DNA from 3 places in the Thermosinus thermophiluss DSM 23256 genome. Region 3 is predicted to be linked to each of the others. Evidence: riboswitches for the same ligand, from Rfam matches in the RefSeq annotation. Region 3 holds a riboswitch; each other region holds the start of a gene.
The links. Region 3 has a riboswitch for thiamine pyrophosphate ahead of cytX (putative hydroxymethylpyrimidine transporter CytX). Riboswitches for the same ligand answer to the same signal wherever they lie in the genome.
Positions count from the first base shown of each region.

Region 1: another riboswitch for thiamine pyrophosphate. It lies ahead of thiS (sulfur carrier protein ThiS); the one in region 3 lies ahead of cytX (putative hydroxymethylpyrimidine transporter CytX).
Region 2: another riboswitch for thiamine pyrophosphate. It lies ahead of thiC (phosphomethylpyrimidine synthase ThiC); the one in region 3 lies ahead of cytX (putative hydroxymethylpyrimidine transporter CytX).

Region 1 is NZ_FNBU01000001.1:174,499-178,657, forward strand. It holds gene BLQ99_RS00865 (ABC transporter substrate-binding protein) at 1-29, opposite strand, end outside; gene gnd (decarboxylating NADP(+)-dependent phosphogluconate dehydrogenase) at 318-1,736, opposite strand; TPP riboswitch at 1,974-2,082, shown strand; gene thiS (sulfur carrier protein ThiS) at 2,132-2,332, shown strand; gene BLQ99_RS00880 (thiazole synthase) at 2,337-3,107, shown strand; gene thiH (2-iminoacetate synthase ThiH) at 3,130-4,159, shown strand, end outside.
Region 2 is NZ_FNBU01000003.1:46,424-50,582, forward strand. It holds gene BLQ99_RS02745 (OsmC family protein) at 100-510, opposite strand; gene BLQ99_RS02750 (DMT family transporter) at 579-1,475, opposite strand; TPP riboswitch at 1,737-1,836, shown strand; gene thiC (phosphomethylpyrimidine synthase ThiC) at 1,907-3,208, shown strand; gene BLQ99_RS02760 (YgaP family membrane protein) at 3,416-3,586, shown strand; gene BLQ99_RS02765 (sensor histidine kinase) at 3,999-4,159, opposite strand, start outside.
Region 3 is NZ_FNBU01000012.1:56,825-60,983, reverse strand. It holds gene BLQ99_RS08570 (L-lactate permease) at 1-171, shown strand, start outside; gene BLQ99_RS08565 (hypothetical protein) at 192-404, shown strand; gene BLQ99_RS08560 (NAD-dependent epimerase/dehydratase family protein) at 476-1,414, shown strand; gene BLQ99_RS08555 (HPP family protein) at 1,437-1,988, shown strand; TPP riboswitch at 2,048-2,159, shown strand; gene cytX (putative hydroxymethylpyrimidine transporter CytX) at 2,310-3,542, shown strand; gene BLQ99_RS08545 (MFS transporter) at 3,724-4,159, opposite strand, start outside.

The sequences.
Region 1 (4,159 bases), on a different contig from region 3:
AGCAGCCATTTGTTACGGAACCGTTTCAATGTTAACCCCTCCTTAGTATTAATTATTTAAAAGACTTAATTAAGTTAACCTACACCTCCAATTTTTAAGATATAGAGTACCGTTATGGGTTATTCGCGTTATTCTATTATTTTCCTTCAGCCTGTCAGCGTAAAATTTGGCTGCAAATATGTTACTTTTTACACTTGGGGGGCAGGCTTGACTTATTTAAAAAATTGACTTATTTAGGATAACACGCCACTTTCCCACAAAAAATAGGCATAAAACCTTACGGTCTCATGCCTATTCTTTCCGCGCGTGCTGCGCAACTATTTGCTTTCAAGCCATTCCGTGTGGAAAACGCCGGGCCTGTCGGTGCGCTCATAAGTGTGGGCGCCGAAATAGTCACGCTGGGCTTGGATGAGGTTGGCCGGCAGCACGGCGCGGCGATAGCTGTCATAGTAGTCGAGGGAGGCGCTGAAGGCCGGCGTGGGGATGCCCAGCTCCTTGCAGGTTTTGACCACCAGCCGCCAGTTGGCCTGCGCTTTGTCGAGAACCGACCGGAAAAAGGGATCGATGAGCAGATTGGGAAGCTGCGGGTCGCGCTGGTACGCCTCCTTGATCCGGTCCAGGAACCGGGCCCGGATAATGCATCCGCCCCGCCATAACAGGGCCACTTCGCCAAAATCCAAATCCCACTGATATTCGGCGCTGGCCGCCTTGAGAAGGGCAAAACCCTGGGCATAGGAACAGATTTTGGAGGCGTACAGCGCGTCATGAATGGCCTGGATAAATTCGTACCGGTCGCCGGTATAACGGCCGTCCGGCCCGGTAAGAACCTTGGCGGCCGCCACCCGCTCGTCTTTATACGCTGACATGCAGCGAGCAAAAACGGCCTCGGTGATAGTCGGGGTGGGTACACCGAGATCGAGGGCGCTCTGTGACGTCCATTTACCGGTTCCCTTCTGCCCGGCCTTATCGAGAATGACTTCCACCAGCGGCAGGCCGGTAGCATCGTCATATTTTGTGAAAATATCACGGGTAATTTCAATCAGGTAGGAATCAAGGTCACCCTCGTTCCACTTGGCAAAAACACGGTGCAGCTCGTCGGCCGACAGGCCGAGGGCGTTCTTCATAATATAATAGGCCTCGCTGATAAGCTGCATATCGCCATATTCGATGCCGTTGTGCACCATCTTGACATAGTGACCGGCGCCGTCAGGGCCGACATACGCACAACATGGCCCGTCGGCCACCTGGGCCGCGATGCGGGTAAAGATCGGGGCTACTTCCTGGTACGCGTCCCGGTCGCCGCCCGGCATCAGGCTGGGCCCTTTCAGCGCCCCTTCTTCGCCGCCGGATACCCCCATGCCGATAAAGCGGATGCCCTTGACGGCTAGTTCGCGCCAGCGGCGCCGCGTATCTTCAAAGTAGGAGTTGCCGCCGTCAATGATAATATCGCCCGGCTCTAGATAAGGCAGCAGTTCACCGATCATATCATCCACCGGCTTGCCGGCTTTGACCATGAGCATGACTTTCCGCGGGCGCTTGAGCATGGCGACCAGCTCGGCCACCGAATGGGCGCCGCCAATGGCGAGGCCTTTGCCGCGACCGGCCACAAAATCGTCCACTTTGCTGACCGTCCGGTTATACACAGCTACGGCAAAGCCTTTGCCAGCCATATTAAGGACCAGATTTTCCCCCATAACGGCCAAGCCGATAAGGCCAATATCATACTGTTTTTCCATTAATTACCCTCCAGCGCAAAATTCTCCACGGCTCACAAATTCGCTTAATGGCTAGTATTTCCCTTTTGCAGAAAAGAAAAATAAGACGTTCGCGGTTCTCTCCCCCTGTCCCCTGTCCCCTTTCCCCTCTCCACTTTCCACTCGTCCACTTTCCGATTTTCAATTTGTTTTGACAATTCGCCGTTTTAGGTATAAAATGGTAGCAGGAATTAATTGGCAGCAGCTGCAATAAAATGAATAGTGTAACGAGGGAGCTCATGTTATGGGCTGAGAGTGGGCTAGCGAGCACCAGACCTCTTGACCTGATCGGGGTAATGCCCGCGTAGGAAGGTATTTTAAGCGCACCTAACCTAACCGGGTGCGCTTTTTATATTTAGAATAAGGGGGGAAACGGTTTGAAAGTCCTGATAAACGGCAACCCGGTCGAATTACCGGAAGGCATGACGCTGGCCGGGCTGGTGGCCCGCAAGGCGCTAAATCCGGCAACTATTATTACCGAACTTAATTTGGCCATTATCCCCAGAGACCGCTGGCCAGCAACCGTATTAAAAGAAAATGACCGCTTGGAAATCGTCACCTTTGTAGGGGGAGGCTAAACCAATGGCAGATGTATTGAAAATTGGCGACAAAGAACTTACCAGCCGCCTCTTTTTAGGCACCGGTAAGTTCGCGTCCAACAAATTGATCCCCGAAGCCGTCGCGGCTTCAGGAGCGCAAGTGGTGACCGTGGCGCTAAGGCGCGTCGACCCAGACAGCCGCGACGAGAACATTATCAACTATATTCCGCAGAACTGCATTTTAATGCCCAACACTTCCGGCGCCAGAACCGCCGAGGAAGCCGTGCGGATTGCCCGCCTGGCAAGAGCCGCCGGCTGCGGCAACTGGGTCAAGATTGAAGTAATATCCGATAACCGTTATTTACTACCTGATAACTACGAGACAATTAAGGCAACCGAAATTTTAGCGGCCGAAGGCTTTGTCGTACTGCCCTATATGAGCCCTGACTTAATTGTGGCAAAAAGGCTGGCCGCAGCCGGGGCGGCGGCCGTAATGCCGCTGGGGGCGCCGATCGGCAGCAACCGTGGGTTAAAGACAAAAGAGTTGATCCGGATTTTAATCGAAGAAATACCTTTGCCGATCATTGTCGACGCCGGCATCGGCCGGCCGTCGGAAGCAGCCGAGGCAATGGAGATAGGCGCGGCGGCGGTCTTGGTGAATACCGCTATTGCAACCGCGGCCGACCCGGTAGCCATGGCGAAGGCTTTTGGTCTGGCTGTCGCCGCCGGACGCACCGCCTATTTGGCCGGCCCGGGCGCTGTCCAGCAGTATGCCAGCGCCTCGTCGCCTTTGACCGGCTTCCTCCGCGAATAACCTATGAAACGAGGTCGGTAAAATGGGCACTTTTTACGACGTTATTAAAGACTATCGAAGCTTCGACTTTGCGGCCTATTTTTCGCAAGTTACCGCTAGTGACGTGCGGCACATCCTGAGGCAAGACCGGCTCAACGCGTTCGATTTTTTGGCCTTGCTGTCACCGCCGGCAGAGCCCTATTTAGAAGAAATGGCCCAAAAGGCTCACCGCTTAACCGTTCAGCATTTCGGCCGGACAATGCTTCTTTATACGCCTTTGTATTTGGCTAACTATTGCGTTAACCAGTGCGTTTATTGCGGCTTCCGGCTGAACAATAAACTGGAGCGGAAAAAACTCACTTTGACGGAAGTTGAACGGGAAGCCCAGCTTATTGCCGCTACCGGCTTAAAACATATTCTCATTCTTACAGGCGAATCCCGGCAGCATTCACCGGTTTCCTACATTAAAGACTGTGTTAACATACTGAAAAAATACTTTACTTCCATCAGCATTGAAATCTACCCGCTGACCCAGGAAGAATACGCCGAATTAATCGGCGCCGGTGTGGACGGCCTGACGATTTACCAGGAAGTGTACAACGAAGAGGTTTATGCCGAAATGCACCCCGCCGGCCCAAAACGCAATTACCGGTTTCGGCTGGAAGCGCCGGAGCGGGCCTGCCAGGCGGGGCTGCGGACGGTAAACATCGGCGCTTTGCTCGGCCTTAACGACTGGCGGCAAGAAGCATTCTTCACCGGCCTGCATGCCGATTACCTGCAGCGCCGGTTTCCCGACGTAGAAGTAAGCATTTCGCCGCCCCGGATGCGGCCGCACTTTGGCGGCTTTGCGCCCCCGGTTATGGTGAGCGACCAGAATCTGGTACAGTATGTTTTGGCCTTCCGGTTATTTATGCCGCGCAGCGGGATTACCCTGTCAACCAGAGAGAATGGGCGCTTGCGGGACGCGATGGTAAGGCTGGGCGTGACCAAAATGTCCGCCGGCTCCTGCACGGCGGTCGGCGGCCGCTCCGACCATGAGGCCGTCGGGCAATTCCAAATTTCCGATGAACGCA
Region 2 (4,159 bases), on a different contig from region 3:
CTTAGGCGGAAGCGTGAAATTGGCGAGCTTGTGATTAATCGCTCTCTTTTTTAAAAAATTTTATCCGGCTGGGTCGTTTTTACTTTCCGAATGGTATTGTTAGCCAAGGTACTTGAATGTCACCGTTTTCTTCATGTCAGGGTGGAGGCTGTTGTATACCGGGCATTCCTTAGCCGCAAGCTCGATGATCTTTCGTTCTTTGGCACTGTAATTATTATGGGGCAGAATAATTTCGGTAATCAATTCGACTATCCGGCGGGGATCGGTTCCCATTACTTTCGTTGTATGCACCTCCGCGCCATCGATGTTAAAGCCGTGAGTTTGCGCGGCAATGCCAATGATGGTTAACACGCAGGCCCCATAAGCCGTAGCCAGAAGGTCAGTAGGCGAAAATGCTTCTCCCTTGCCATGATTATCGGTGGGGGCGTCGGTAATTAGTTTGCTCCCGGACTGGAGATGCACCGACTCGGTGCGTAGCCCGCCCAGATATTTCGTTTGTACGGTAGCCATAGTAAAACCCCTTTCGCTTAGTTGCGTTTTTAAATGTATAGTTCGCTCTTTGGCTATTTTTTCCTCCGTTAACCGGAGTTTTGGGTCGTGAGATAAACCCCGCTGATAATTAACATAGCGCCGGCAATTTGCTGCCAGGAAACCGCTTCATTTACCAACAGGACGGCCAAGATCGTCCCCGCTACCGGCACGATATTCATAAATATCGCTGCCCGATGGGGACCGAGAACCGATACCCCGTGATTCCACCAAAAGAAGGCTAAACAGCCGCTCCCCAGCACCATATATGCCATACTGACCCAGCCGAAGAAACTCAGGGCAATAGCGCCGTTAAAGCCTTCCATGCGCGCAATTGCAAATAGGATGAGCGCGCCAACTGCGCTTGCCCAGGCGGTTGCCGCCAGCGCCGACATGGTGCGCATTACCTTGCGGCCGATGACGGAGTAAACGGCCCAGCTTACCTGCGCCAGCGCCAGCATAATATCGCCAATGTTAAAGCTTAGCCCGGTCAACACGGCCAGGCTGCCGTTGGCGACTACGACAATAACCCCGAAAAAAGATATGGCTACCCCTGCCAACTGGCGGAAGGTTAAGCGTTCGTTTAGCAGGAGCGCCGCCAGACAGGCCGTAGTCACCGGGCCTACCGCATTTAGCAGGCTCATGTTGGTAGCCGTCGATAGTTTGACGCCGCTATAAATTAAAAAATTAAACAGGGCTATCCCGGTTATCCCCAGGGCAATGATGCCAGGCAGCTGTTCCCGCCGGGGGAGGCATTTTCTGCCTTCAATATAAAACGCCAGAAGAATCAAGATGACGCTGACCGCGGCGAAGCGTAAAAATGCGGTCGTAACCGGTGACAACTCGCCAACCGTATATTTGGCTGCTACTGCGTTACCTCCCCAGAGTATGGCCGTCAGCGTCAATAAAATATAGACTCCCCGCTCGGTATTGAAAAATTGTATCAAAACGGTTGGCACCTCCGTGATGAAATCTTACCGAAAATATTATAACTTACTCTAAATATTATAACTTACTCTCAACTCTTACACGATATGAAGGCGGAATTATTTATGTGCCCTGGCGGGACTTTGAGCGGGAGGGGCTCAGCACCTATATTTACGGCCCCGGTCATCCTTGGTACCTTCGGAAAAGCCTGGGGCAAAGAATTAAAATAGTGATACTTTACATTACTCCTAATCTGGAATACAATGTAAATAGGTGAATAGACAGAGAGCTAGGGGGGCCTGTTGGCTGAGAAGACGGCATGTCTGACCCTTGGAACCTGATGTGGTTAGCACCACCGTAGGGAAGCTTTCAGCGAACAATACGAAGCAAGCTTTTCTGCGCTTGCTTTTTCTTTTTACATTTTAGATTAACAAGGAAGGTTGGGATTGACGTGACTTACAGTACCCAAATGGATGCGGCGCGAAAAGGGATAATAACCGAACAGATGAAAATCGTCGCCGCCAAAGAGAAGATGGATCCAAACCGGCTGCGAGAACTGGTCGCCAGCGGGCAAGTGGTAATTCCCGCGAACAAAAATCACCGCAAGTTAGATCCTGAAGGCATTGGCGCAGGGCTCCGGACCAAAATCAACGTAAATTTGGGCGTTTCCAAAGATTGCTGCAATATTGAACTGGAACTGGAAAAAGCAAGGAAGGCAATCGAGTTAAAGGCTGAAGCCATCATGGACTTAAGTTGCTACGGCAAGACCCGGGAATTTCGGCGGAAGTTGGTTGAGATGTCACCGGCGATGATTGGCACCGTTCCGATGTATGATGCGGTGGGGCTGTTGGAAAAGGACCTCAAGGACATAACGGTGGATGAATTTTTTAAGGTCGTAGAGACCCATGCGGAAGACGGCGTCGATTTTATGACCATCCACTGCGGGATCAACCGGGCCACGGCGGAAAGGGTTAAACGGAATAAACGGCTGACAAATATTGTTTCCCGGGGCGGCTCGCTGCTTTTTGCCTGGATGGAACTGAACAATCAAGAGAATCCTTTCTATGAATATTATGACCGGCTGCTCGATATCTGCGTTAAGTACGATATTACGCTCAGTCTGGGGGATGCGTGCCGCCCCGGGTCGATTCACGACGCTACCGACGCTGCGCAGGTCGAAGAATTAATTGTCCTGGGTGAGTTAACCAAACGAGCCTGGGAGAAAAACGTCCAGGTAATGATCGAAGGACCAGGCCACATGCCCATCAATGAAATACCAGGTAACATGATGCTGCAGAAACGGCTGTGCCACGGCGCCCCGTTTTATGTCCTGGGCCCAATCGTTACCGATATCGCGCCGGGCTATGACCATATTACAAGCGCCATCGGCGGGGCGATTGCCGCGGCTCACGGCGCTGACTTTCTCTGTTATGTAACGCCGGCTGAGCATCTGCGCTTACCTGATCTTGATGACATGAAAGAAGGAATAATCGCGGCGAAGATTGCCGCTCACGCCGCCGATATTGCGAAAGGTATTCCTGGAGCGCGTGATTGGGACAACGCGATGAGTGAAGCCCGGGCGAATGTGGATTTCCCGCGCATGATCGAACTGGCGATTGATCCGGAAAAGGCCCGCCGCTACCGGGAATCATCCAAACCGGAACACGAGGATACTTGTACTATGTGCGGTAAAATGTGTCCGATGAAGAACATGAAAAAAATACTTAATGGCGAGGACTTGTGTATAAAATAAGAGGTCGGGAGATTTTTCTCCCGGCCTCTTGTTTACGAATTAGCCGTTTCTGCTTGACCGCGCCAAGCTGGACGAGCTATTCGAACGAATAGCCAAACCAGAACAACGGTGTAGGATGGTGGACCGCCTGGAAGAAGAATTGGCCGCATGGGCAAAATAGGATTAGAACCTAACCGAAATTTAGGCAGAAAGAAGGGGGAAAACGCTATGGGGCTCGATTTTCAAAAGAACCTGGGAGATACTGACCGGGCCGTCCGAATGGTTGTCGGGGGATTTTTGCTTGGGCTGGCTGCCAGCCAGACAATTGCCGGGCCTTGGGCAGTGGTTGCTGCCGTTTTCGGCGCGTCCCAGATCATCGAAGGCTATTATGGGTATTGACTTGTCTATGATTTATTGGGTTGGTCAACCCGGAAGGCGAAGGTTTGACGTGCCATTGTGTTTATTTTCTAATGCGGTCAGTAACTCGTGAACCGTTTCCCCGTCGTCGGGATAGGTAGCAATGACAGCTGAAATACTTTCCTCGTTTAGGATGGGCAGACGGCTTTTCAGTCTTTCCAGTATGACGTTTACTCCCTCCCCGCCGGTAAATGGCAGGAGGAGCAATAAATTACGCTGCTCGGTTAAAAAGACCGAGTCTATCTCGCGGAGCAACGACCTAATCGTGTCTTTGACGGTAAAAAGTTGTGGCGAATTGTCGATGGAACGCAATTTAGGCGGTAAGTATAACCCGAGCAGAGCGAGCTTTGTTTTCGCTCTGCTCGCCCGGTTAATCTCCAGGCGAATCGCATCTTCAATTGCCAGGGGAGGTCTTAAACCGCACCGTAAAAGTAGTGCCTTCGCCCGGAATGCTGTGGACGGTCACTGTCCCGCCGTGCGCTTCCACCAGGCTTTTTACGATTGCGAGGCCAATGCCGGAGCCGCCGCTTTGCCGGTCACGCGCTTCATCGCACC
Region 3 (4,159 bases):
GGCTGTTCCATTGCCCCGTCGAAAGTGCTTATCGGTACCGCTACGGTAGGGCTCGACGGACGGGAGAACGAGGTTATGTACCGGACCATCCCATACTGTGCGCTGGTAGCGCTGCTTGTTGGTATCAACGCCTGGCTGTTTGCTTACGTGTTCTTCAGGAACCTGCCATAGGCTGAAAGGAGGAAAGGGGTATGACAGCAAATCCGACATCTGGCAGTGGCTCTAAGCCTGTGCCTTGGGGTAAAAAATACCGTACGCCGCTGATGAACACCGCTTTTTGGTTGTTCTGGCTGGCTTTTCCGTTCGCATACTTCGGCGGTGTGCAAAAAAATGGTTTCTTCATTACCTTGTCGCTAGTCCTATTTTGTATTGCCTGTGTGATACCGTTAGTTACCAAGAAATAAAGCAATGGGGATCCGTATTGCCTACTCGCATACGGATCCCCTGAATTTACAGTTTTGGCAGGAGGGGCAATATGCGGCTTTTGTTGGTTGGTGGCGCAGGTGAAATCGGGCGACATCTGACCGAATATTATCTGCGGTCAGGACACGAAGTGCTGGTTTATGACCGTTCGGCCAATCCCCAAATGGCGGCGGGACGGGCAGGGCTTACTATTATTAAGGGCGACTTGGAAGATATAGAGCTTTTGCGGAGCGTCGTACCCGGCAGCGATTTCGTGGTGAATCTGGCCTGGAGCTTTGCTGACAATGCGGCTGCGCTTTTCCGCAGCGATCTCGGCGGACACATCAACCTCTTAGAAGTGGCCGCTTCCGCTCGGATTCAACGCTTCGTTTATGCCAGTACGGCGGCGGTGTACGGCAGTCCCCGGACGGAACCGGTAACGGAGGAACACCCGTGCCTGGTGCAACAGGCACGCAACCCCTTATATGCCCTTGCCAAATATGCTGCCGAGCAACTTTGTCATGTATATAACACCGAAAGAGGGCTGCCAATTACCATCCTGCGTTTTTGGTGGGCTTTCGGCGAGACTATCGGTGGTAAGCATCTGCGTAACATGGTACGCGCTGCGGTAAATAATGACATGATTCAGATTGTGAAAGGGGCCGGCGGCTGTTTTGTTACCATGGAAGATTTGGCGGCGGCTATTCTGCTGGCCGGGCAGAACACCGCTATCAGTGACGGGGTTTATAATATCGGCAGCCTGTTTCTTACATGGTCAGAGATCGTAGCAATGCTGGTGGAGGCTACCGGTTCACGTTCGCCGATAGTAGAGGTATTGGATCATGACTGGACAGGACCGGCTTTTCTGCGGGAACGGTGGCAGTTGAGTTGCACTAAAGCAAGTCGGGAGATCGCTTTTCAGCCCCGGCGCGACGGTGATGCCATGCGGGACGCGTTCCGTCAGGCACTTATTAGGTGTTGCCAGGAAGTAAAAGATGCGATTAAACCGTGATGAGCGGGGAAAGGGGTAGGAAGTGGACATTGGGGCTGGTTTAGATTATTGCTGCCGCTATATAAAAAATAAATGGCTAGGTAAGAGCAGTGCACCGTTGCCGGCGCCCGCCGAAGGACTGGTCATATTTTTTGGTGCCAGTCTAGGCATGGGCGTAGTCACTTATCTAGCCATGGAATGTAACGCGCCGGTTCTGGTGGCATCTTTTGGCGCCTCAGCGTGTCTGATATTCTGCGTGCCTGCAGCACCGTTCGCCCAACCCCGCAGCGTAATTGCCGGTCACATCATTGCGGCTGTGGTTGGGGTTATCATGCACATTATATTTGGCTCGACCTGGTATGCGGCAGCTTTTAGCGTGAGCGGGGCCATTGTCGCCATGCTTTATAGCAGGACCCTGCATCCGCCGGCGGCGGCTACCGCTCTCATCGCGGTGGTGACCGGTCAAAGCATTTTCTACCCGCTGTATCCGGTAGCGCTGGGGTCGACCATCCTAGTGCTTGCGGGGAAGGTTTTGAACCGTCTGATGTCGGGAATAATGGCGGCAATATTCCCCCCTAAAAAAATCGCGCGATAAATGGGGTGACGGCCAGCCAGCGGATTGGGTATGGGCGATTAAAGACAAGAGAAAAATATATGTTGTGCTAGGGGGGCCGGAAAGGCCGGCTGAGATATAGATCCGTTAAATCTATGACCCTATAACCTGATCTGGGTAATGCCAGCGTAGGGAAAGCTCCAGGATTTACGTTTTTCTTGCAGCGCATCCTTACGGGGGCGCTTTTTTGGTTGTTGCTACATGCTCATTTTGCTCAAGTCTCTTCCGAACAGGAGGAGTAATAGCCCCCGTTATATTGTTGTTACGACAAGATAAAGAAGAGGGAAAGTAGGTGTAATTATGATGAACGACAATAATACATTGCAGTTCAAGCATTTCCTGTTTCTATGGTTTGGCGCCGCCGTTTCGGTGGCCGAGATTCTTGCCGGCGGTCTTCTCGTTCCGCTGGGCTTCACTGCCGGGATTGCAGCCATCATACTGGGGCATTTTATCGGTACCACGTTGCTAGTGATGGGAGGTATCATCGGCACACGGGAACGCATCCCTGCTATCGAGTCGACCCGCATTTCCTTCGGAGCGTACGGAACAACTCTCTTTTCCGTATTGAACGTTCTACAACTGATAGGTTGGACAGCCATTATGATCATTTCCGCTGCCAAATCGGCCAACGAAATTACGAAAATGCTCTGGCAGTTTGATTATTTCGCGCTATGGTGCATAATCATAGGCGGTCTTATTTTTCTGTGGATTGCCCTTGGTAGGGAGGGCGGCTGGAAAAAGGTCAACATGGCTGCGGTATTGCTGCTGTTTGGCCTGACGATTATGCTAAGCGCCATGGTATTCAAAGATATAAGCATTTTAACAAAGGTCCCGGCAGGCGGAATGCCGTTTAGTGAAGCGGTGGAACTGAGTGTTGTCATGCCGCTGTCCTGGTTGCCCCTCATTGCCGACTATACTCGCTTTGCCCAGCAGGCAAAAAACGCCGCATGGGGAAGCTGGCTGGGGTATTTCCTGGGAAGCTGCTGGATGTATACTATCGGCCTTGCCGCCGCCATCAGTACCGGTAAAGCCGATCCGACCGACATAATGCTGGCCGCCAACCTGGGGTTTGCGGCTCTGGGAATTATTGTCCTCTCGACCGTTACCACTACTTTTATGGACGCTTATTCGGCCGGGGTCAGTTTTACCAACCTCCGGCCCGGTCTTAACGAAAAACTCGTGGCGCTTGTAATAACGGTAGTCGGCACTCTGCTGGCGCTGGTAGCCGATATGGAACAATACGAAGTCTTCTTACTGGCCATCGGTTCGGTTTTCGCCCCGCTCTATGCCATTCTGCTCACTGACTATTTCATTCGCAAAAAGCGGAGTATTAACCCCCAATTGCTGGCCAACTGGGGAGCGCTGGCCGTTTGGGCTATAGGCGTCGCATTATACTATTGGTTCCTTAAACTTGACCTGGTATTTGGGGCGACCATCCCCGTAATGTTTGCTACCGGTCTGCTTTATCTGGTAACAGGGGGGTATATAGACAAATGGGTATATTGCAAGAAAACGCCCAAACCCTGCTGCGGATGAAGGCATAAAGGCCGTTGATCATCCTGGTAGATCTGTGCCCAATGTGATATGTAATTTGGGAAATCGGCGTCGATGACGCTGGTTTCTGCAGTATATTTCTATTGTTTATTTATGTTTACAGAGGTAAATATGCGCATTGACGTCTGAAGGTTTTAAAAGTACAGAGTGTGAGGCTTAGGGGCTAATCCTGCTGGTTTGTCATATTTCCGGGTGGCGAGTTCCGGGCCGGTGTTTTGCATTCGGTCAGTCGGCATAGAAGTAGCGTACCGGCCAGCATCACGGCGCTGCCGGCAATGATGGCCGCAGCCAGCGAACCGGTGGCATCACGCAGATAGCCGGAAACAATAGGAGCGACAATGGCGGCGCACATGATGGTAGAATTGAAAATACCCACGGCCGCTCCCATGCGGCCCGGATAACGGGTGCTAACGATATCACCTGTCCAGGCAACGGTGATGGGGGTAAAGGCCGAGTTGGTAAAAAGACCTAGCAGGAGCAGTGTAGCTATAATCCCCGGCTTGCTGTCCACATGGGCCAGCAGGTAAAGGCTCAGGGCGGCTGCAGGGAGCACGGCCAGCGCTACCGGCTTGCGCCCCAAGCGGTCAGAAAGTTTTCCC